2 regions of the Motilibacter rhizosphaerae genome follow, and region 1 is predicted to be linked to the other one. Evidence: riboswitches for the same ligand, from Rfam matches in the RefSeq annotation. Region 1 holds a riboswitch; the other holds the start of a gene.
The links. A riboswitch is a leader RNA that binds a small molecule or an ion and turns the genes downstream of it on or off. The one in region 1 is predicted to bind thiamine pyrophosphate.

Region 1 (10,156 bases):
ACCCCTGTCCCGTCGAGCAGGCGGAGCAGGGAGCGGGCCCTCCGCTCGACCGCCGCGGGCTCGGCGTCCTTGTCGCGCAGCTGCACGAGGGTGACGCCGCCCGCGACCGCGGCCTCGACGATCTGCTCGAGCGGCCGGTCGCCCCCGAGCCGGGGGTCGGTGACGAGGTAGAGCCGGTACGCGTCGCTCATGCGACCTCCTCGATCTCGACGCCGGTGAAGGAGTCCTGGTCCAGCAGGTGGAGCTCGTCGAGCAGGGCCACGCGCAGCGAGCCCGGCCCGCGGACGCCCTGGGCCGCCCTGCCTCCCGCTGCGGCGAAGACCGCGCAGGCGGCGACGGCGCCGTCGAACGCACCGCCCACCGCGGCGTACGCGCCGGTGACGGCCGTGAGCGCGCACCCGGTGGCGGTGATCCGCGCCATCAGCGGCGAGCCGCCGGTGATGCGGACCAGCCGCTCCCCGTCGGTCACGAGGTCGGTGGGGCCGGTCACGACGACGACCGCGCCGCTGCGTACGGCGAGGCCGCGGGCCGCCTCGAGCGCGGCGTCGACGCTGTCCCCGGCGTCCACTCCCCTGCCCTGCCCGCCGCTGCTCGCGACGCCGGCGAGGCCCGCGAGCGCGAGCACCTCGCTCGCGTTGCCGCGGACGACGGAGGGCCGACGGGCCAGCAGGTCGGTGCAGATCTCGTTGCGCAGCGCGGTCGCGCCGACCGCCACCGGGTCGAGGACCCACGGACGCCCGGCGGCGACCGCGGCGTCGGCCGCGACCTGCATGCCCTCGACCCAGCGGGGCGAGGGGGTCCCGGTGTTGACCGTGAGCGCCGCGGCGATGCCCGCGAACTCGGCCGACTCCGCCGGGTCGGACACCATCGCGGGCGAGGCTCCGACCGCGAGCAGCGCGTTCGCGGCCAGGTCCATCGCGACGTAGTTGGTGATGCACTGGACGAGCGGACCCTGCTCGCGGACAGCGGTCAACAGGTCGGGAACGGCAGCCATGGATCTCCCCTCCGTCGGTCTCCCTGCGCCGGCATGATCCGGATCAGGTGCGGCGGGTATGGCTCTCAGCCCCTCGCGGGGCACCCCGGCCGACGTACGCCGGAAGCCTAGCCGTCACCCGTCCGGGCCTCGATCCCACCCCTGCGGTTGGCCGAGGCAACGACAGCACGTGCACCGACGGGAGGAGCGTCACCTGCGGTGAGGGCTCCCTGATGTTCGGCAAGCCCGCTCCGGGCTGCGTCCCGCTCGTCCGCGCCGCGCTGGCCGCCTCCCTGCCCGTGGGCTACACCGCGGAGCACCAGGCGCTCTGGGAACGCGCGTGGGCCGACGCGCGCGACCCCGAGCTGCGCGAGGACGCCCTCGACGACCACTGCCTGCTCGCGCCCCTGCTCTTCCGGTCGTTCCGCTCGAGCGGGTCCTCCGTCCCCGCGCGCTGGGTCATCGACTGCCTCGGCGCCGGCCGGGCGGTCGCCTCGCTGGAGGCCGGGAGGAGCAGCCCGGGCCCGGAGGAGTCCACGGAGGCGGCCGCGATGGTGCTGAGGGTCGGGGCCTTCTGGGTGCTGCGCCGGATCAGCGAGGAGGTGCACGAGGCCGCGGGCCGCCGGTGCGACGGGCTCGGCGACCCCACCTGCTGCGCGCGCACGCTGCGCGAGGCGACGTTCTGCCTCGGAGCGGGCTACGAGTACGCGCGTACCCGCAAGGGCGTGCCGATCGCGCAGCGGCTGGGCTACTAGCACCTTGACGAAGCTCCCTCCCCGCCGAATACTCGATCCCGAGTAGTCGAGCCGGAGGAGGAGCCGTGGCCCGTCGTCGGGTGTCGAACCCCCTCGCGCTCGCCGTGCTGAGCTGCCTGACCGAGCGGCCCATGCACCCGTACGAGATCTCGACCACGCTGCGCAGCCGCGGCAAGGAGCAGAGCATCAAGCTCAACTACGGCTCGCTCTACTCCGTCGTCGAGTCGCTGACGAAGCACGGGCTCGTCCGCCCGCTGGAGACCGCGCGCGACGGCCGGCGTCCCGAGCGCACCGTCTACGAGATCACCCCCGCCGGCACGGCCGAGTGCGAGGACTGGCTGGCCGAGCTGCTCTCGACCCCGCAGCGGGACTACACCTCACTGGAGGCCGGGCTCTCGCTGCTGCCGCTGCTCGAGCCCGACGAGGTCGCCCGCCTGCTCGACGGCCGCTGCGAGCGGCTGCGCATCGAGATCCGCGCGCTCGACGCGGCGCACGCGGAGACCCAGGAGATGCGGCTGCCGGAGCTCTTCGTCATCGAGAGCCTCTACCGGCTCGCGATGCTGCAGGCCGAGCTCGCCTTCGTCACCGACCTCGCCCGGCGGATCCGCAGCGACGAGCTCGGCGGGTCCGCGGGCTGGCGGCGGATGCACGAGCTGCGCGCGAGCGGCATGAGCTTCGCCGACATCCTCGGCGACCCCGTCGCCACCCTCGGGGAGGAGGCCCGAGCCCTGCAGACCGGCGTGCCGCGGCAGAAGCCGCTGTAGCCGCAGAGAACAAGACCCCTGGCCGGTGCTGGAACACCGGCCAGGGGGATCCCGCGACGGACCGCAGACGACCCGCCCCGAGACGCACGACCAGGGTACGTCCGCGGTCCCCATCCCATGGAGGACCCGTGTCCGCACCACCCTCGGCGATCACCGCCGAGTCCCTCGTCAAGACCTACCCCGGCGGCAAGGGGAAGGAGCCCGTCCGCGCCCTCGACGGGCTCGACCTCACCGTCGCCGCCGGCAGCGTGCTCGGCCTGCTCGGCCCCAACGGCGCCGGGAAGTCCACCGCCGTGCGCATCCTCACCACGCTCGCCCGGCCCGACTCCGGACGCGCGCAGGTCGCCGGCCACGACGTCGCCCGCGACCCGGTCGCCGTCCGGCGTGCCGTCGGGCTGGTGGGCCAGCGCTCCTCCAGCGACCCGCTCCTGACCGGGCGCGAGAACCTCCTGCTGGCAGGCAGGATCCAGGGCATGACCGGCCGTGATGCCGGATCACGCACCGACGCGCTGCTCGAGCGGTTCGGCCTCGCCGACGCGGCGCACCGGCGCGTACGCGGCTGGTCCGGCGGCATGGCCCGCCGGCTCGACGTCGCCATCGGGCTGGTCCACCGTCCGCAGGTGCTCGTCGTCGACGAGCCGACCACCGGCCTCGACCCCGAGGCACGAGCAGCGCTGTGGCAGGAGATCCGCGCGATGCGCGCCCAGGAGCGGATGACCGTGCTGCTGACGACGCACTACCTCGACGAGGCAGATGCGCTGGCCGACCGGCTCGCGCTCGTGGACGCCGGCCGCGTCGTCGTCGAGGGGACGCCCGACGAGCTGAAGAGCGGCCTGCACGGCGACACCGTCACCGTCTCGCTGGCGTCCCCTGCGGCCGCCATGACGGCGGCGGGGCTCCTCGGCCGCGTACCCGGTCTGCGGGGGGTGTCCGTCGACGGCAGTTCGCTGAGGGCGCGCGCCGATGACGGGTCCCGTGCGCTGCCGGCGGTCCTCACCGCCCTCGACTCCGGCCGCGTCGAGGTCGTGGCGCTCGGCGTCGCGCGTCCGAGCCTCGACGACGTCTACCTCCACCACGTGGGGCACGGGCTGGGGGTGGCCGCGTGACCGCCGTCGCCCTCGAAGGAGTGCCTGCGGCGCAGCGGTCCTCGCTGTCAGGGCACTCGCGGCTGCTGACCGGCCGGGCGCTGCTGACCCTGCGGCGGCAGCCCGCCTATGCGGCCTTCACCCTGGTGCAGCCGGTGATCTGGCTGCTGCTGTTCGGGCAGCTGTTCAAGCCCGTCGTCTCCATCCCCGGCTTCGCGCACGGCTCCGGGTCCTACCTCGAGTTCCTCACGCCCGGCGTCGTCATGATGACCGCGCTGTTCTCCAGCGGCTGGGCAGGCACGGTGTTCATCGAGGACATGCAGCGCGGGGTGATGGACCGCCTGCTCGCCTCGCCCGTACGCCGTGGCGCGCTGATGGTCGGGAGCCTCGCCTACCAGGCGATCGTCACGGTCGTGCAGACCCTGGTCGTGCTCGGGCTGGCGGTGGCCACCGGTGCGCGTTTCGCGCACGCGTGGAGCGGTGCCGTCGTGACGCTGGTCGCCGCGGTCCTCGTCAGCGTGGTCGTGGCGTCGCTGTCGAACGCCCTGGCCCTGCTGCTGCGCCAGCAGGAGGCGCTCATCGGGATCAGCCAGTTCCTCGTGCTGCCGCTGCAGTTCGTCTCGTCGGCGCTGATGGACGTGCGCCTCTCCCCCGGCTGGGTACGCGCCGCGGCCCGCGTCAACCCGGTCGACTGGGCGGTGGTCGCGTCACGGGACTCGCTGTCGGCGGGCACCGACTGGGGTGCGGTCCTGGGCCGGCTCGGGCTGCTCGCCGCGCTGGCCGTGGTCATGGCGACGCTCGCGACGCGGGCGTTCGCGGCGTACCAGAAGTCGCTGTAGGGCAGGCAGATCTCTCAGGAACGGACGGAGGGGCCGTCCCCCGTGGTGTCGGGGACGGCCCCTCCGGGGGCGCGCCGGCTCGGGGCCGGTCGCTACCGCGGTGCGCCGGGTGGGCGCGCCGCGGGGTCTGTGGTGGGTGCGCCAGCACCCGGGAGCACGAGCGTCAGCGCGAGGCGGAGCCCTCGGTGTAGTCGTCGTCGGACGACTTGACCCAGCTCATGAGCTTGCGCAGCTCGCGGCCGGTCGCCTCGATCGGGTGCTGCTCGCCCTGCGCGCGCAGCGCCTTGAACTCCGGCGCACCGGCGTCCTGGTCGGCGATGAAGCGGGCGGCGAAGGTGCCGTCCTGGATGTCGGTGAGGACGTCCTTCATGCGCGCCTTCACCGAGGCGTCGATGACGCGCGGGCCGGAGACGTAGTCGCCGTACTCCGCGGTGTCGGACACCGACCAGCGCTGCTTGGCGATGCCGCCCTCGTACATGAGGTCGACGATGAGCTTGAGCTCGTGGAGGCACTCGAAGTACGCGACCTCGGGCTGGTAGCCCGCCTCGGTGAGGATCTCGAAGCCGGTCTGCACGAGGGCGGACATGCCGCCGCAGAGGACGGCCTGCTCACCGAACAGGTCGGTCTCGGTCTCCTCGGTGAAGGTGGTCTTGATGCCGCCGGCGCGCAGGCCGCCGATCCCCTTGGCGTAGGAGAGGGCGAGCTGCCAGGCCGAGCCGGTCGCGTCCTGCTCGACCGCGACGATCACGGGGACGCCGCGACCCTCGGAGTACTCGCGGCGCACCAGGTGGCCCGGCCCCTTCGGGGCGACCATGCAGACGTCGACGCCGGCCGGGGGCTTGATGTAGCCGAAGCGGATGTTGAAGCCGTGGCCGAAGAACAGCGCGTCGCCGTCCTGCAGGTTGGGCTCGATGTCGCTGGAGTAGACGTGGCGCTGCACGTGGTCCGGCGTGAGGATCATGATGAGGTCGGCCTCGGCGGCCGCCTCGGCCGGCGTGACGACGCGCAGGCCCTCGGCCTCGGCCCTGGCGCGGCTCTTCGAGCCCTCGGGCAGGCCGACGCGGACGTCGACGCCGGAGTCCCGCAGGGACAGCGCGTGCGCGTGCCCCTGGCTGCCGTAGCCGATCACCGCGACCGTACGGCCCTGGATGATCGAGAGGTCGGCGTCGTCGTCGTAGAACAGCTCTGCCACTGGGGGTTCTCCTGTTGCGGTGGGGTGGGGGGACGCGAGTCTCAGGCGCTGCGCTCGACCGGGCGCAGCGCACGGTCGGCGATGGAGCGGGAGCCGCGGCCGACCGCGACCATCCCGCTCTGCACGAGCTCCTTGATGCCGAACGGCTCGAGGACGCGCAGGAGCGCCGCGAGCTTCTCGCCGTTGCCGGTGGCCTCGATCGTGACGGCATCGGTGGCGACGTCGACGACCTTGGCGCGGAACAGCTGGGCGGTCTCCAGGATGTGGGACCGGGTCTGCAGGTCGGCCTTCACCTTGACCAGCAGGAGCTCGCGCTGGACCGAGGTCGACGGCTCCAGCTCGACGATCTTGATGACGTTGACCAGCTTGTTGAGCTGCTTGGTGACCTGCTCGAGCGGGAGCTCGTCGACCTCGACCACGACGGTCATGCGGGAGACGCCCGGGGTCTCGGTGCGGCCGACCGCCAGCGAGTCGATGTTGAAGCCCCGCCGGGAGAACAGCCCCGAGATGCGGGCGAGCACCCCGGGCTTGTCCTCGACCAGGACGGAGAGCGTGTGCTTGCTCACTGGACCTCCACGCCCGTCTCGCTCTCCTCGCGGTCCCACACGGGAGCGAGGCTGCGGGCCACCATGATGTCGTCGTTGCTGGTGCCGGCGGCGACCATCGGCCAGACCATCGCGTCCTGGTGGACGACGAAGTCGATGACGACGGGGGCGTCGTCGATCGACATGGCCTTCTCGATCGTCGCGTCGACCTGCTCGGCGCTCTCGCAGCGCAGGCCCACGCAGCCGTACGCGTCGGCGAGCTTGACGAAGTCCGGGATGCGCCGGCTCTGCAGGTCGGTGTTGGAGTAGCGCCCGCCGTAGAACAGCGTCTGCCACTGGCGGACCATCCCGAGGCTGCCGTTGTTGATGACGGCCACCTTGATCGGGATGTCGTTGATGGCGCAGGTGGCGAGCTCCTGGTTGGTCATCTGGAAGCAGCCGTCGCCGTCGATCGCCCACACCGTCGCGTCAGGACGGCCGACCTTGGCGCCCATCGCGGCGGGAACGGCGTAGCCCATGGTCCCGGCACCGCCGGAGTTCAGCCAGGTGTTGGGGTTCTCGTAGTCGATGAACTGCGCGGCCCACATCTGGTGCTGGCCCACCCCGGAGGCGTAGATCGCCTCGGGGCCGGCGATCTTGCCGAGCCGGGAGATGACGTACTGCGGCGAGACCGAGCCGTCGTCGGGCTCGTCGTAGCCGAGCGGGAAGCGCTCGAGCCACGACCCGACCGTGGCCCACCATGCGGCGAGGTCGAGACCGTGGCCCTGCGCCTCGAACTCCGCCTTGAGTGCCGCGGTGAGCTCGCTGATGACCTCGCGGCAGTCCCCCACGATGGGGATGTCCGCCGTGCGGTTCTTCGAGATCTCGGCCGGGTCGATGTCGGCGTGGATGACCTTCGCCAGCGGGGCGAAGCTCGACAGCTTGCCGGTGACGCGGTCGTCGAACCGCGCGCCGAGCGTGATGAGCAGGTCGGCCTTCTGCAGGGCCGTCACCGCCGCGACGGTGCCGTGCATGCCCGGCATGCCGAGGTGCTGCGGGTGGCTGTCGGGGAAGGCCCCGCGCGCCATCAGCGTCGTCACCACGGGGATGCCCGTGAGCTCCGCGAGCTGGCGCAGCTCCGCGGAGGCGCGGGCGCGGATGACGCCGCCGCCGACGTAGAGCACCGGGCGCTTGCTGGACAGGATGAGCTTCGCCGCCTCACGGACCTGCTTGCCGTGGGGCTTGCTCACCGGGCGGTAGCCCGGGAGGTCGATGCTGCTCGGCCAGGTGAAGGTGGTCAGGCTCTGCAGGGCGTCCTTCGCGACGTCGACGAGGACCGGGCCCGGTCGGCCGGTCGAGGCGATGTGGAAGGCCTCGGCGATCGCCCGCGGGATCTCCGCCGGGTCGGTCACGAGGAAGTTGTGCTTGGTGATCGGCATCGTGATGCCGCTGATGTCGGCTTCCTGGAAGGCGTCCGTCCCGATCGCGGCGCTGGGGACCTGCCCCGTCACCGCGACCATCGGCACCGAGTCCATGTACGCGTCGGCGATCGGCGTCACGAGGTTGGTCGCGCCCGGCCCGCTCGTCGCCATGCAGACGCCGACGCGGCCGGTGGCCACGGCGTACCCCTCGGCGGCGTGTCCCGCGCCCTGCTCGTGGCGGACGAGGATGTGCCGGATCTTCTCGGAGTCGAACAGCGGGTCGTAGGCCGGGAGGATCGCGCCGCCGGGGATGCCGAAGACGGTGTCTACGCCGGCGGCCTCCAGGGAGCGGACCAGGCTCTGCGCGCCGGTGAGCTGCTCTGCCACTCTTCCACCTTCCTCGACTGCGGTTCCAGTGTGACGTACGGTCCTCGGCCAACAAAAAACCCCCCGGCCCGATGAACTGGGCGACGAGGGGTAGCGCGCTCGGCTAGGTCGTCAGCCAGCGCGCCCGATGAGTACGAGGAGGTTCTGCACGGTCCCATCCTGCCCGACGCCCCGCCGTCCTGTCCACTCGCCCCTGCCGCGAGGCCCACGCCCCTCCCCGTGATCATGCAGATCCTGGGCGCCCCGCTCGACACGGCACCCCCCATGCCTCCGCATGATCATGCACATCCTGTGCGCCCCTCGTGCGTGGCCGCCCACCCCCCCGTGATCATGCAGGTCCTGGGCGGCCCAGGACGTGCATGATCACGGGGAAGGGGTGGGGCGTGCACCCCGCCGCAGGGGCGGGGCGCGACACGCCCCTCCCCAAGATGTGCATGATCACGGGGAAGGGGGTTGCCCCGTCGTCCGTCAGCCGCAGGTGGCGCCGGTGGCGGCCGAGCCCACGAGCTTGCGGTACTTCGCCAGCACGCCCGTCGTGTACTTCGGCGCCGGCGGGGCCCAGCCCTCCTTGCGCGACTCGAGCTCCGCGTCGTCGACGAGCACGTCGAGCAGGCCGTTCTCGACGTCGAGCCGGATGCGGTCGCCGGTGCGCACGAACGCGATCGGGCCCGCGTCGACGGCCTCGGGGGCGACGTGGCCGACGCACAGGCCCGTGGTGCCGCCGGAGAACCGGCCGTCGGTCAGCAGGAGCACGTCCTTGCCGAGCCCCGCGCCCTTGATGGCGCCGGTGATGGCGAGCATCTCGCGCATGCCGGGGCCGCCCTTCGGGCCCTCGTAGCGGATGACGACGACGTCACCGGCGACGATCGTGCCGTCCTCCAGCGCGTCCATCGCCGCGCGCTCGCCGTCGAAGACGCGCGCGGTGCCCTCGAAGACCGTGCTGTCGAAGCCCGCCGACTTCACGACCGCACCCTCGGGGGCGAGCGTGCCGTGGAGGATCGTGATGCCGCCGGTCTTGTGGATCGGGTTCGACAGCTGGCGGATGACCGTGCCGTCCGGCGCCGGGGCAGCGAGCTCCTCGAGGTTCTCGGCCATCGTCTTGCCGGTCACCGTGAGCGTCGAGCCGTCGAGCAGGCCCGCGTCGAGCAGCGCCTTCATGACGACGGGGATGCCGCCGATGCGGTCCACGTCGTACATCACGTGGCGGCCGAAGGGCTTGAGGTCACCGAGGTGCGGGACCTTGGCGCCGATGCGGATGAAGTCCTGCAGCGTCAGGTCGACCTCGGCCTCGCGGGCGATCGCGAGCAGGTGCAGCACCGCGTTGGTCGAGCCGCCGAGCGCCATGACGACCGCGATCGCGTTCTCGAACGCCGGCTTGGTGAGGATCTGCCGCGCGGTGATCCCCTTGTGCAGCAGGCCGACCACGGCCTCACCGGAGGCGACCGCGAAGCCGTCGCGGCGGCGGTCGACGGCGGGCGGGGCGGCGGAGCCGGGCAGCGACATGCCCATCGCCTCGGCGGCCGCCGCCATGGTGTTCGCGGTGTACATGCCGCCGCACGCGCCCTCGCCGGGGCAGATCGCCCGCTCGATGGCGTCGACGTCCTCGCGCGACATGAGCCCGCGGGCGCACGCGCCCACGGCCTCGAACGCGTCGATGATGGTGACCTCGCGGTCCGTCCCGTCCGACATGCGCGCCTTGCCGGGCAGGATCGACCCGGCGTAGAGGAACACGCTGGCGAGGTCGAGGCGCGCGGCTGCCATGAGCATGCCCGGCAGCGACTTGTCGCAGCCGGCCAGCAGGACCGAGCCGTCGAGGCGCTCGGCGCTCATCACGGTCTCGACCGAGTCGGCGATGATCTCGCGCGACACCAGGGAGAAGTGCATCCCCTCGTGGCCCATCGAGATGCCGTCGGACACCGAGATCGTGCCGAACTCCATGGGGAAGCCGTCGGCCTTGCGGACGCCGTCCTTCGACGCCTTGGCGAGGCGGTCGAGGGAGAGGTTGCAGGGGGTGATCTCGTTCCAGGAGGACGCGACACCGATCTGCGGCTTGGCGAAGTCCTCGTCCTGCATGCCTACCGCGCGGAGCATGCCGCGCGCCGCGGTCTTCTCCAGTCCGTCGGTGACGTCCCTGCTGCGGGGCTTGAGGTCCACCATGCCCATGTCCTTCGCGTGCGCCGGAGTTGGCCGTCGTGATCGTACGCGCCGGTCCCGCC
Region 2 (10,156 bases), 210 kb from region 1:
GTCGTACGCCGCGCCGCTGATCCTGCTCGCGCAGAACCGGCAAGCCGACCGCGACCGGGTGACCTACGAGCAGGACCGCTCGCGCAGCGAGCGCGGCATCGCCGACACCGAGTACCTCACCCGCGAGGTCGCCGCGATCCGCATCTCGCTCGGCGAGGTCGCGACCCGCGACTTCCTGCGCAGCGAGCTGCGCGCGATCCTCGAGGAGCTCGACGACCGCCTGCCGGCCGCCGACGGCGAGGACCCGTCGGACGACCGGTAGGGCTCAGACGCGCGCGGCCGCGATGGCCGGCAGGACGCGGGCCAGCTCCTCGGGGGCGACCGGACGGGCGTAGAGGTAGCCCTGCGCCGAGGCGACGCCGAGGCGGCGCAGCGCGGCGGCCTGCACCTCGGTCTCGACGCCCTCGACGACGGTGTGCAGCCCGAGGGAGTCGGCCAGTCGGGCGATGACCTCGACGAGGTGCGCGCTCTCCTGCTGCTCGGTGACCTCGTCGGTGAAGCTCTTGTCCACCTTGAGGATGTCGAAGTCCAGGCGCTGCAGGTAGCTCAGCGACGAGTAGCCCGTCCCGAAGTCGTCGACGGCGAAGCGGATCCCCATCGCGCGCAGCTGGCGGACGGCCTCGACCACGCGCTCGACGCCGAGCGCCGCGCTCTCGGTGATCTCGAGCACGAGCTGCTCGGGCGGCAGCCCGCTCTCGGCGAGGACCGCCAGCACCTCGCCGGCGAAGCCGTCCTCCTCGAGCCGGGCGGGTGAGACGTTGGCACTGACGTACGCGGTGGCGAGCTCCGGGACCGTGCGGGAGAGCCGCGCCATCGTGCAGCAGGCGGTCCGCAGCACCCACCGGTCGATCGCGCCCATGAGCCCCATCGCCTCGGCGGTCTCGAGGAAGGCGAACGGCCCGACGAGCCCGCGCTCCGGGTGCTGCCAGCGGATGAGCGCTTCCATGCCGTGCGGCACGCCGGTCGCGACGTCGACGATGGGCTGGAAGTGCAGCCGCAGCTGCTCCTCCTGCAGGGCGAGCGCGACCCCCTCGCGCAGCGCGAGGTCCGCCATGAGCTCCTGGCGCAGCGACGGGCCGTAGACCCGGGCCACCCCTCCGCCGGCGGACTTGGCGTCGTACATCGCGATGTCGGCGTCGCCGAGGACGTCGCGCTCCGCGTCCGGGCCGCCCGACCAGGTCCCCGCGATGCCGAGGCTGGCCGTCAGCGTCGTGCGCCCGATGCCGGGCAGCTCGATCGGCCGGGCGACCGCCGCCAGCAGGTCGGAGGCCGCCTGCTCCGCGCCCTCCAGCGCGACGCCGGGCAGCAGCAGGGCGAACTCGTCGCCCTCGAGGTGGGCCGGGGAACCCGTCCCCGGGGCGACGGCGGCGAGCCGTCCGGCCACGGTGCGCAGCACGAGGTCGCCGCCGGCGCGGCCGAGCCGGTCGTTGATCGTGCGGAAGCCGTCGATGCCGCAGTAGACCAGCGCGTACGCCGCCCCCTCCGCGTCGAGCCCGGCGAGCCGCTCCTCGAGCAGGGCGCGGTTCGGCAGGCCGGTCAGCCCGTCGTGCAGGGCGCGCTCGCGCACCTCGGACTCGAGCCGGCGGCGCTCGGTGACGTCACGGGCGCTGACGACGATCGAGCCGTCCTGGCCGGGCGAGATGACGTACTCGATCGTGCGCCAGCCGCCGCCGGCCTCGCGCACCCGGATGTCGTGCTCGCCGGGGCCGAGGTAGCCGACGGGGATGGCGCGGTCGGCGGGGTGGAGCCGGGAGTCGAGCAGCTCGTCGAAGAGCACGCCCGGCAGCGTGTCGGCGGGGACGCCGAGCAGTTCCTCGAGGGCGCGGCTCGCGTACTGCACCCGGCGGTCCCGCCCGACGATGATGGTGATGTCCGGGGAGTTCTCGACCAGGGCGGCGAAGCGGCGCTCGTCGTGCTCGTGCAGCTCGGCTGCGGCGCGGGTCAGCTTGGTGACGAGGTACGCGACGAGCTCGCCGACGAGGACGCACACGACGAGCACGTCGGGCACCGCGCGCCGGAGCTCCGTGGTCTGGGCGGCGTCCGCCCACTGCGCGACCGGGAGGTAGAACGCCACGCACAGCAGCGGGGCGACGAGCAGCGAGCCCCCGCTGGGCAGCGCCATCCCGACGAGGACGGCGAGGGCGACGAGGAAGAAGCCGGAGTCGAAGGGGTTGGGCGCGATGGCGTTCGCCCAGGCGACGAGCCCGGCGAACAGCGGCAGCGCGGGCGTCACCGCGGCCCGGGGCCACCGCGAGAAGGGCAGCACGAAGAACGCGATCCCGGTGAGGAGGGCCACCACCGAGATGCAGGCGGTCGCGAGCCCCTGGCCGCCCTCGACGTCGGGCAGGGAGAGCAGCATGGAGACGCACCCGACGAGCGCGGAGCCACCGAAGCTCCGGGCCGTCAGGCGCCGCATGTCCAGCGCACCTGGTGTGCGCTTCCCCCCACGCATGTCCCCCGGATCGGCCGGGCGGGCACCGACATGACCACTCCGGTAGTCTTCGCGTGCACAACCGCAGGGGAGCGCCGCAGCGCTGAGAGTGTGGGCACCAGGTCCACAGACCCTCCAACCTGATCCGGGTCATGCCGGCGCAGGGAGCCGGTCCACTTTCGCCGTGCACGTCTCCCCTCCTGTCCGCACCACGCAGGAGGGACCCGGCCCATGGCCACGACCCGTACGTCCACCAGCGCCGCCCGGCGCTCGGCCAGCCCGTCGGAGCTCGCCCTCGGCGGTCTGCTCGCGGTCGCGCTGGCCGTCGTCGCGTACGTCGCGACCCGCCACGAGGTCGACGGCGCGAGCCGCACGGCCGCGCTCGTCACCGCCGTGCTGGCGCTGGCGTTCGTCGGTGCCGCCGTGCACGGCGTGCTCACCCGCCCGGTCGGGCGCTGGCGCACGGTCGACATGCTCGTCGCCGCGGCCCTCGCCGTGGCCTGCGGCGTCGTCTTCCGCGGCTGGTCCGCGCTGTGGGACGCGGTGAGCGGGGCGTTCGGCTGGTTCCCGCCGGCGCAGGCGGTGCTCTACGGCGCGTGGTTCCTCGCGGGCAGCCTGGTGCCGCTCGTCGTCCGGCGCCCGGGCGCGGCGCTGCTGGCGGAGTTCGTCGCCTCGCTCGTGGAGTACCTCCTGCTCGACCAGTTCGGCGCGCTCGTCCTCGTCTACGGCGTCCTGCAGGGGCTCGCCGCCGAGGCCGCGTTCGCCGCGTTCGGCTACCGCCGCTGGAACCTCCCGACCGCGCTGCTCAGCGGCGCCCTCGGCGGTGTCGCCGCGGCCGTCCTCGACATCGCCGGCTACTACGCCGACTGGTCCGCGGGATGGAAGCTGGCCTACGTCCCGATCGTCGCGGTCTCCGGCGCCGTGCTCTCCGGCTGGGTGTCGTGGCTGCTCGTCCGCGCGCTGGCGCCGACGGGCGCGCTCGCGGCGTTCCCGTCCGGGCGCGAGCGCGAGCTGGTCTGAGGCCGGTGGGGCAGCTCGGCCTCGCTCCCGCCGCCGCCGGGCTGCGGCCCGTCGAGGTCCGCGCCCGCGGGTGGGGGTGGCGGCACGCCGGCCGCCGCGCGTGGGCGGTCCGCGACGTCGACCTGGCCGTCCGCGCCGGTGAGCGCGTCCTCGTCGTGGGGCGCTCCGGTGCGGGCAAGAGCACGCTGCTGGCGGGCGTCGCCGGGCTGCTCGACCCCGCCACGGCGGAGGAGAGCGCGGGCGAGCTGCTGCTCGACGGCACGTCGGCCCGCGCGGCCCGCGCCCGGGCCGGGCTGCTCCAGCAGGACCCGCAGGCGGGGCTGGTCCTCGCCCGGGCCGGCGACGACGTCGCCTTCGGGCTGGAGAGCTGGGGCGTGCCACCCGACGCGATCTGGCCGCGGGTCCGCGCCGCCGTCGACGCCGTCGGCTTCCGCCACCCGCTCGACCACCCCACCGCCGGGCTGTCCGGCGGCGAGGCGCAGCGGCTCGGGCTCGCCGGGCTGCTCGCGCTGCGCCCGGGCCTGGTCCTGCTCGACGAGCCCACCGCCAACCTCGACCCCGAGGGCGTCGCCGACGTGCGCCGCGCCGTCGGCGACGTGCTCGAGCAGAGCGGCGCCACGCTCCTGCTCGTCGAGCACCGCCCCGGGCCCTGGCTCGACCTCGTCGACCGGGTGGTCGTGCTCGGGCCGACCGGCGTCGAGGCCGACGGGCCGCCCGACGCCGTGCTCGCCGGCGAGCGCGGCCGCGCGCTGGCCGAGGACGGCGTCTGGGTGCCGGGGTACGAGCCGGTGCCCGCCCCGCTCGTCCCCTCGCCGGGCGCCGTCGTGCTGGAGGCCCGCGGGGTGGGCCACCGGCACCGCGGCGCCGAGCGCGACACCCCGGCCCCGCTCGACCTCGAGCTGCGCGCGGGCGAGGCCGTCGCCGTGACCGGCCGCAACGGCGCCGGCAAGACGACGCTCGGGCGCGCGCTCGGCGGGCTGCTCCGCCCGGCGTACGGCCCCGTGGTCGTCCCCGGGGAGCCGGAGCCGCTGCACCGCTGGCGGGCCGCCCGGCTCGCTCGCACCGTCGGCAGCGTCTTCCAGCGCCCCGCCCAGCAGTTCCTCACCGGCACGGTGGAGGACGAGGTCGCCCTGGCTCCACGCGGGACGACGACCGACCCCGCGCGGGTGGCCGAGCTGCTCGAGCGGCTGCGGCTCGCGCACCTCGCGCGGGCCAACCCGCACACGCTGTCCGGCGGCGAGCAGCGCCGGCTCTCGGTCGCCACCGTCCTCGCCCGCGACCCCGCGGTGCTCGTGCTGGACGAGCCGACGTTCGGGCAGGACGCACGTACCTGGTCCGAGCTCGTCGCCCTGCTCCAGGAGCTGCTGCGCGAGGGCACCTCGGTGGCCGCGGTGACCCACGACCGCGCCCTCGTCGCGGCGCTCGGGGCGCGGGAGGTGGTGCTGCCGTGAGGCTCAACCCGCTCGCCGGTGCGTCAGCCTGCCTCGTGCTCGGCCTCGGCGCGCTCGCGGCCCTCGACCCGGTCACGCCCGCGGTGCTCGTCGGCGCGGTGCTGCTGCTCGCCCTCGTGCGCGTCCGCGAGTGGCGCCCTCTCGTCCCGGGCGCGGTCGTCGTGGTCCTCGGCGCCGTCGGCGTCGGGTTCTCCAACGCGCTGCTCGCGCCGGGCGGCGGGCTCGACGGGCTGGCAGGGCTCGCCACCGCCCTGCGCGTGCTCGCCGTCGGCCTGCCCGGGCTGCTCCTGCTCACCGCGCTCGACCCGACGGAGCTCGCCGACGCGCTGGTCCAGCACCTGCGCGTGCCGCCCCGCCCCGCGTACGCCGTGCTGGCCGCGCTGCGCATGCTGCCGCTGCTGCAGGAGGAGTGGCAGGTGCTCGGCCTCGCCCAGCGCTCCCGCGGCCTCGACGCCGGGCGCAGCCCGGTCCGCGCGGTCGAGCTGCTCGGGCGACGGGCCTTCGCGCTGCTCGTCGGCACCGTGCGCCACGCCTCGCGGCTCGCGCTCGCCATGGACGCGCGCGGCTTCGACTCGGGCGTCCCGCGCAGCCGGGCCCGCCGGTCCCGGCTCGGGCCGCTCGACGCCGCCGCGGTGGGGGGCGCGATGCTGCTCGTCGGGGCCGCCGTCGCCGTCAGCGTCGCGCTCGGCACCTATCGGCCGCTAGGCGGCTGACCCCGGCACGCTCAGGTCGGCCCCCCGGTCAGCCGATGGGAGCAGCGTGATGAGGACGTCTGGCGGACAGGTGGGGACGGGCGCGACTCTCCCGGCCCAGGGCGGCTACGCGCCCTCGACCCCGTCGTACGCGACCGGCCCCCGCCGCCGGATCGGCGACGTGCTCATCGAGGCCGGCGTCCTCACCCAGGGCGACCTCGACCGCGCGCTCGAGGCGCAGCGCAGCGACACCAGCGGCGAGCGCCGCCGCCTCGGCGAGATCATCAGCGAGCTCGGCCTGGCCTCGGAGCGCCAGGTCGCGCAGGCGCTCGCGGACGTCCTCGCGATCCAGCTCGTCGACCTCGGCGGCATCGTCGTCAGCCCCGAGGTCGCCCGCAGCCTGCCGCGGGCGGTCGCGGAGCGTACGGGCGTGTTCGTCGTCGACAAGCTCTCCGACGGCGGTCTGCGCGTCGCGACCTCGGACCCCACCAACGTGCTCGCCCTCGACGACGTGCGGCTCTACACCAACGCGCCGCGCCTCGAGGTCCTCGTCGCGACCAGCTCGCAGATCAAGGAGCACCTGCACCGCGCGTGGTCGCTGTCCGAGGACAACGCCGACGTCGCCACGGTCCTGGAGGGCATCTCGCCCGACCAGGACGACGCGCAGGAGATCAGCGGCAGCATCGACGACGCGCCGACGGTGCGCCTGGTCAACATGGTGCTCTCTGACGCCGTACGCGCCGGGGCCTCGGACATCCACATCGAGCCGCAGCGCGACGTGCTGCGCATCCGCTACCGCATCGACGGCATGCTGCGCGACGTCATGACCGTCCCGCGGCGCGCGGCGCCCGCCGTCGTCAGCCGCATCAAGATCACCTCGGGCCTCGACATCGCCGAGCGGCGCATCCCGCAGGACGGCCGCGCGCGCATCAGCGTCGACTCCCGCTCGGTCGACACCCGCATCTCGACGATGCCCTCGATCCACGGCGAGAAGGTCGTCATCCGCCTGCTCATGGGCGCCGAGCAGATCAAGCACCTCGACTCCATGGGCATGGACGCCGAGCACCTCGAGAAGATCCGCGCCTCGATGCGCGAGCCGCAGGGCCTCATGCTCATCACCGGGCCGACGGGCTCGGGCAAGACCTCGACGCTGTACGCCTCGCTGTCCGAGATCGTCACCCCCGAGCGCAACATCGTCACGCTCGAGGACCCCGTCGAGATCCAGATCCCCGGCATCACGCAGACGCAGACGAACGAGCGCGCCGGCATGACGTTCGCGAAGGGCCTGCGCGCGATCCTGCGCCAGGACCCCGACGTCGTCCTCGTCGGCGAGATCCGCGACGGCGAGACCGCCGAGCTGGCCCTGACCGCGTCGATGACCGGCCACCTCGTGCTCTCGACGCTGCACACGAACTCCGCCGTCGCCGCGCTGACCCGCCTCGTCGACATGGGGATCGAGCCGTTCCTCGTCGCCTCGTCGCTGTCGTGCGTCGTCGCGCAGCGGCTCGTCCGCACCGTCTGCGCGAGCTGCGCGCGCCCCGACGAGCTCTCGGCCGAGCAGGTGGCGGCCCTCGGGCTCGACCCCTCGTCGCTCGACGGCGCGACGCCGCGCAAGGGCGAGGGCTGCTCGGTGTGCGCCGGCACGGGCTACCGCGGCCGCAGCGGCATCTACGAGGTCATCGAGGTGACGCCCTCGCTGCGCTCGGTGCTGCTGCGCGACCCGAGCGAGCACGCGCTCGCCGCGGCGGCCGAGGCCGAGGGCTTCCGCTCGCTGCGCTCGAGCGCGCTGGCGCTGGCCGCGAAGGGCACGACGACCTTCGCCGAGGTCGCCCGGGTGGTGCCGCGCTACGCGTAGCGCGTGACCCCACTTGATCGGGGTCCCCGATCAACGGGGGGTCGTCCCGAGGGGATGTCCTCGGGACGGGCCCCACCTGCTCGGGACGGGCCCCGCGGACCGGGCTGCGGCTACGCGCTCAGCACCGACGGCTGGCCCGGCTCCTCGAGCAGCCGACCGAGGATCCGCTGCAGCGCCGCCACGTCGTCGCTGCCCAGCCGTGCTGCGAACCAGCGCTGGATCCCCCGCAGGTGCGTGCCGGACGCCTCACGCAGCCGCGCGTAGCCCGCGTCGGTCAGCACGGCGTACAGGCCGCGGCCGTCGGTGAGGCACGCCTCGCGCACGACCAGGCCCTCGCGCTCCAGCCGGTCGACGAGCCGGGTCAGCCCGCTGCGCGACAGCATCACCGCGTCGGCGAGCTCGGTCATCCGCAGCTTGCGCTCCGGGGACTCGACGAGCTGCACGAGCACGTCGTACGACGGGAGGGGGAGCTCGTGCTCGCGGAGCAGGTCACCTTCGAGGTTGCGCGTGAGCACCGCGTGCGCGCGCAGGAACGCGCGCCAGGCCTGCATCTCCCCCGAGGACAACCGCTCCGGGGCGCGCTGCCCAGGGGCCGAAGTCTGCATCACCCGACGATATCGGGTCCGCACAGCCAGCAACGTGGTGCACCGCCGGTCGTCCACCACTCGGAGGCGCGGGGGCGGGCGCGCGGGCCCGACGTAGCATGCTCGCCATGACTGCCCCCACGCCCGACGAGGTGCGCGCGGCGCTCGCGACCGTCCTCGACCCCGAGATCCGCCGCCCCATCACCGAGCTCGGGATGGTGGAGTCGGTCTCCGTCGACGGGGGCCGGGTCGACGTCGTCGTCCTGCTCACCACCCAGGGCTGCCCGCTGCGCGAGCGGATCGTCGGTGACGTCACCGCCGCGGTCGAGCGCGTGCCCGGCGTGACGGGCGTGCAGGTGCGGCTCGGGGTCATGACCGACGAGCAGCGGGGCACCCTCAAGACCACGCTGCGCGGCGGCGTGCCGGAGCGGGCCGTGCCGTTCGCGCAGCCGGGCTCGCTGACCCGGGTGTACGCCGTGGCGAGCGGCAAGGGCGGGGTCGGCAAGTCCTCGGTCACCGCGAACCTCGCCGCGGCCATGGCCGCCGACGGGCTGTCCGTCGGGCTCGTGGACGCCGACATCTACGGCTTCTCGATCCCGCGCATGCTCGGCGTCACCGGCCGTCCCACCAAGGTGGGCGACATGATCATGCCGCCGGTCGCGCTCGGCGTGAAGGTCGTCTCGATGGGGCTGTTCGTCCGCGACAACGCCCCGGTCGCGTTCCGCGGCCCGAAGCTGCACCGCGCGCTCGAGCAGTTCCTCACCGACTTCGCCTGGGGCGACCTCGACGTGCTCCTGCTCGACCTGCCGCCGGGCACCGGCGACATCGCGATCTCGGTGTCGCACCTGCTGCCGAGCTCCGAGGTCCTCGTCGTCACCACGCCGCAGGCCGCGGCAGCGGAGGTCGCGGAGCGCGCCGGCACCCTCGCGCGGCAGACGTCCCAGCGGGTCGCGGGCGTCATCGAGAACATGGCCTACCTGCCCTGCCCGCACTGCGCCGCCGAGGGCCGCGACCACCGGCTGGACGTCTTCGGCAGCGGCGGCGGCGCGGCGGTCGCCGGCGCGCTCGAGGCCGCGCTCGGCCTGCCGGTCCCGGTGCTGGGCTCGATCCCGATCGAGCCGCGGCTGCGCGAGGGCGGCGACAGCGGGCTCCCGCTCGTGCTCGCCGACCCCACCGCGCCGGCGGCGGTCACGCTGCGCGAGGTCGCGCTGCGCCTCGGCCGCACGCCGCGCGGTCTCGCCGGCCGGCCGCTCGGCCTGACGCCGGTCAGCGCCTAGCCGCTGCGGTCAGGTCGCAGCAGGCTCAGGTCGCGTCGCCGTCGTAGGGCGGCGGCGACCCGGCGGGACGCTGGCGGACGGGCGGGACGCCCGGCTTGTGCAGGTCCACGGCGCTCGCACCGCCGGCGGCCTCGCTGCGGGCGGCGCGCGGGGGCGGCGGGGCGTCGTCGAGCGAGGTCAGCGCCCGCAGCTCGGCGAGCTCCTCGTCGAGCCGGTCGTCGAGCAGGTGCTTCTGCACGAACGCGCGCGGGTTGAGGTCGCGGACGTCGATGTTGGCGAACTCCGGCCCGAGGTGCTCGGCGACGTCGGCCTGCGCGTCCTTGGCCATCCGCCGCACCTGGCGCACGAACCGGCCGGCGTCCTGCGCGAAGCCCGGCAGCTTGTCCGGCCCGATGACGACCAGCGCGACGACCGCGAGGACCACGAACTCCATGCCGCTGATCCCGAACACGTCGCCTCCCACGGGCACGGGAGCGGCCGCTGCTGCTCCCTGGCTCCGAGCGTAACCGCTAGCTCCCGCGCTGTCGGCCGAGGACCACCCGCGCGCTGCCCGTCCCACTCCCCCGGCGGTAGGCCACGGTCACGGTCTCGCCGGGGACGTGCGCGCGGATCGCGACGATGAGCTCCTGCGAGTCGGCGACCTGCCGCCCGTCCACCGCCGTCACGACGTCCCCCGCCCGGAGCCCGGCCGAGCGCGCAGCGCCCGCGGTGACCGACTGCAGCCGCGCGCCCTCCCCGGTGTACGCGCAGTCGATGGCCACGCCGAGGACGGGGTGCACGGCGACGCCGTTGCGGATGATCTCCTCCGCGATCCGCTTGGCCTGGTTGCTCGGGATCGCGAAGCCC

Region 2: it holds a riboswitch for thiamine pyrophosphate, as region 1 does, so the genes downstream of both, EV189_RS13115 (ECF transporter S component) here and thiM (hydroxyethylthiazole kinase) in region 1, are expected to answer to the same signal.

What each region holds. Positions count from the first base shown of each region.
Region 1 covers NZ_SGXD01000003.1:286,929-297,084, forward strand. Annotated here, with positions in the region: gene thiE (thiamine phosphate synthase) at 1-191, opposite strand, end outside; gene thiM (hydroxyethylthiazole kinase) at 188-994, opposite strand; TPP riboswitch at 997-1,092, opposite strand; gene EV189_RS12135 (hypothetical protein) at 1,207-1,728, shown strand; gene EV189_RS12140 (PadR family transcriptional regulator) at 1,794-2,492, shown strand; gene EV189_RS12145 (ATP-binding cassette domain-containing protein) at 2,621-3,598, shown strand; gene EV189_RS12150 (ABC transporter permease) at 3,595-4,416, shown strand; gene ilvC (ketol-acid reductoisomerase) at 4,580-5,608, opposite strand; gene ilvN (acetolactate synthase small subunit) at 5,650-6,174, opposite strand; gene EV189_RS12165 (acetolactate synthase large subunit) at 6,171-7,940, opposite strand; gene ilvD (dihydroxy-acid dehydratase) at 8,409-10,097, opposite strand.
Region 2 covers NZ_SGXD01000003.1:493,906-504,061, forward strand. Annotated here, with positions in the region: gene EV189_RS13105 (DUF1003 domain-containing protein) at 1-262, shown strand, start outside; gene EV189_RS13110 (putative bifunctional diguanylate cyclase/phosphodiesterase) at 266-2,416, opposite strand; TPP riboswitch at 2,508-2,616, shown strand; gene EV189_RS13115 (ECF transporter S component) at 2,663-3,451, shown strand; gene EV189_RS13120 (ABC transporter ATP-binding protein) at 3,457-4,902, shown strand; gene EV189_RS13125 (energy-coupling factor transporter transmembrane component T) at 4,899-5,615, shown strand; gene EV189_RS13130 (GspE/PulE family protein) at 5,665-7,449, shown strand; gene EV189_RS13135 (MarR family winged helix-turn-helix transcriptional regulator) at 7,560-8,054, opposite strand; gene EV189_RS13140 (P-loop NTPase) at 8,153-9,310, shown strand; gene EV189_RS13145 (sec-independent translocase) at 9,336-9,761, opposite strand; gene EV189_RS13150 (S1C family serine protease) at 9,820-10,156, opposite strand, start outside.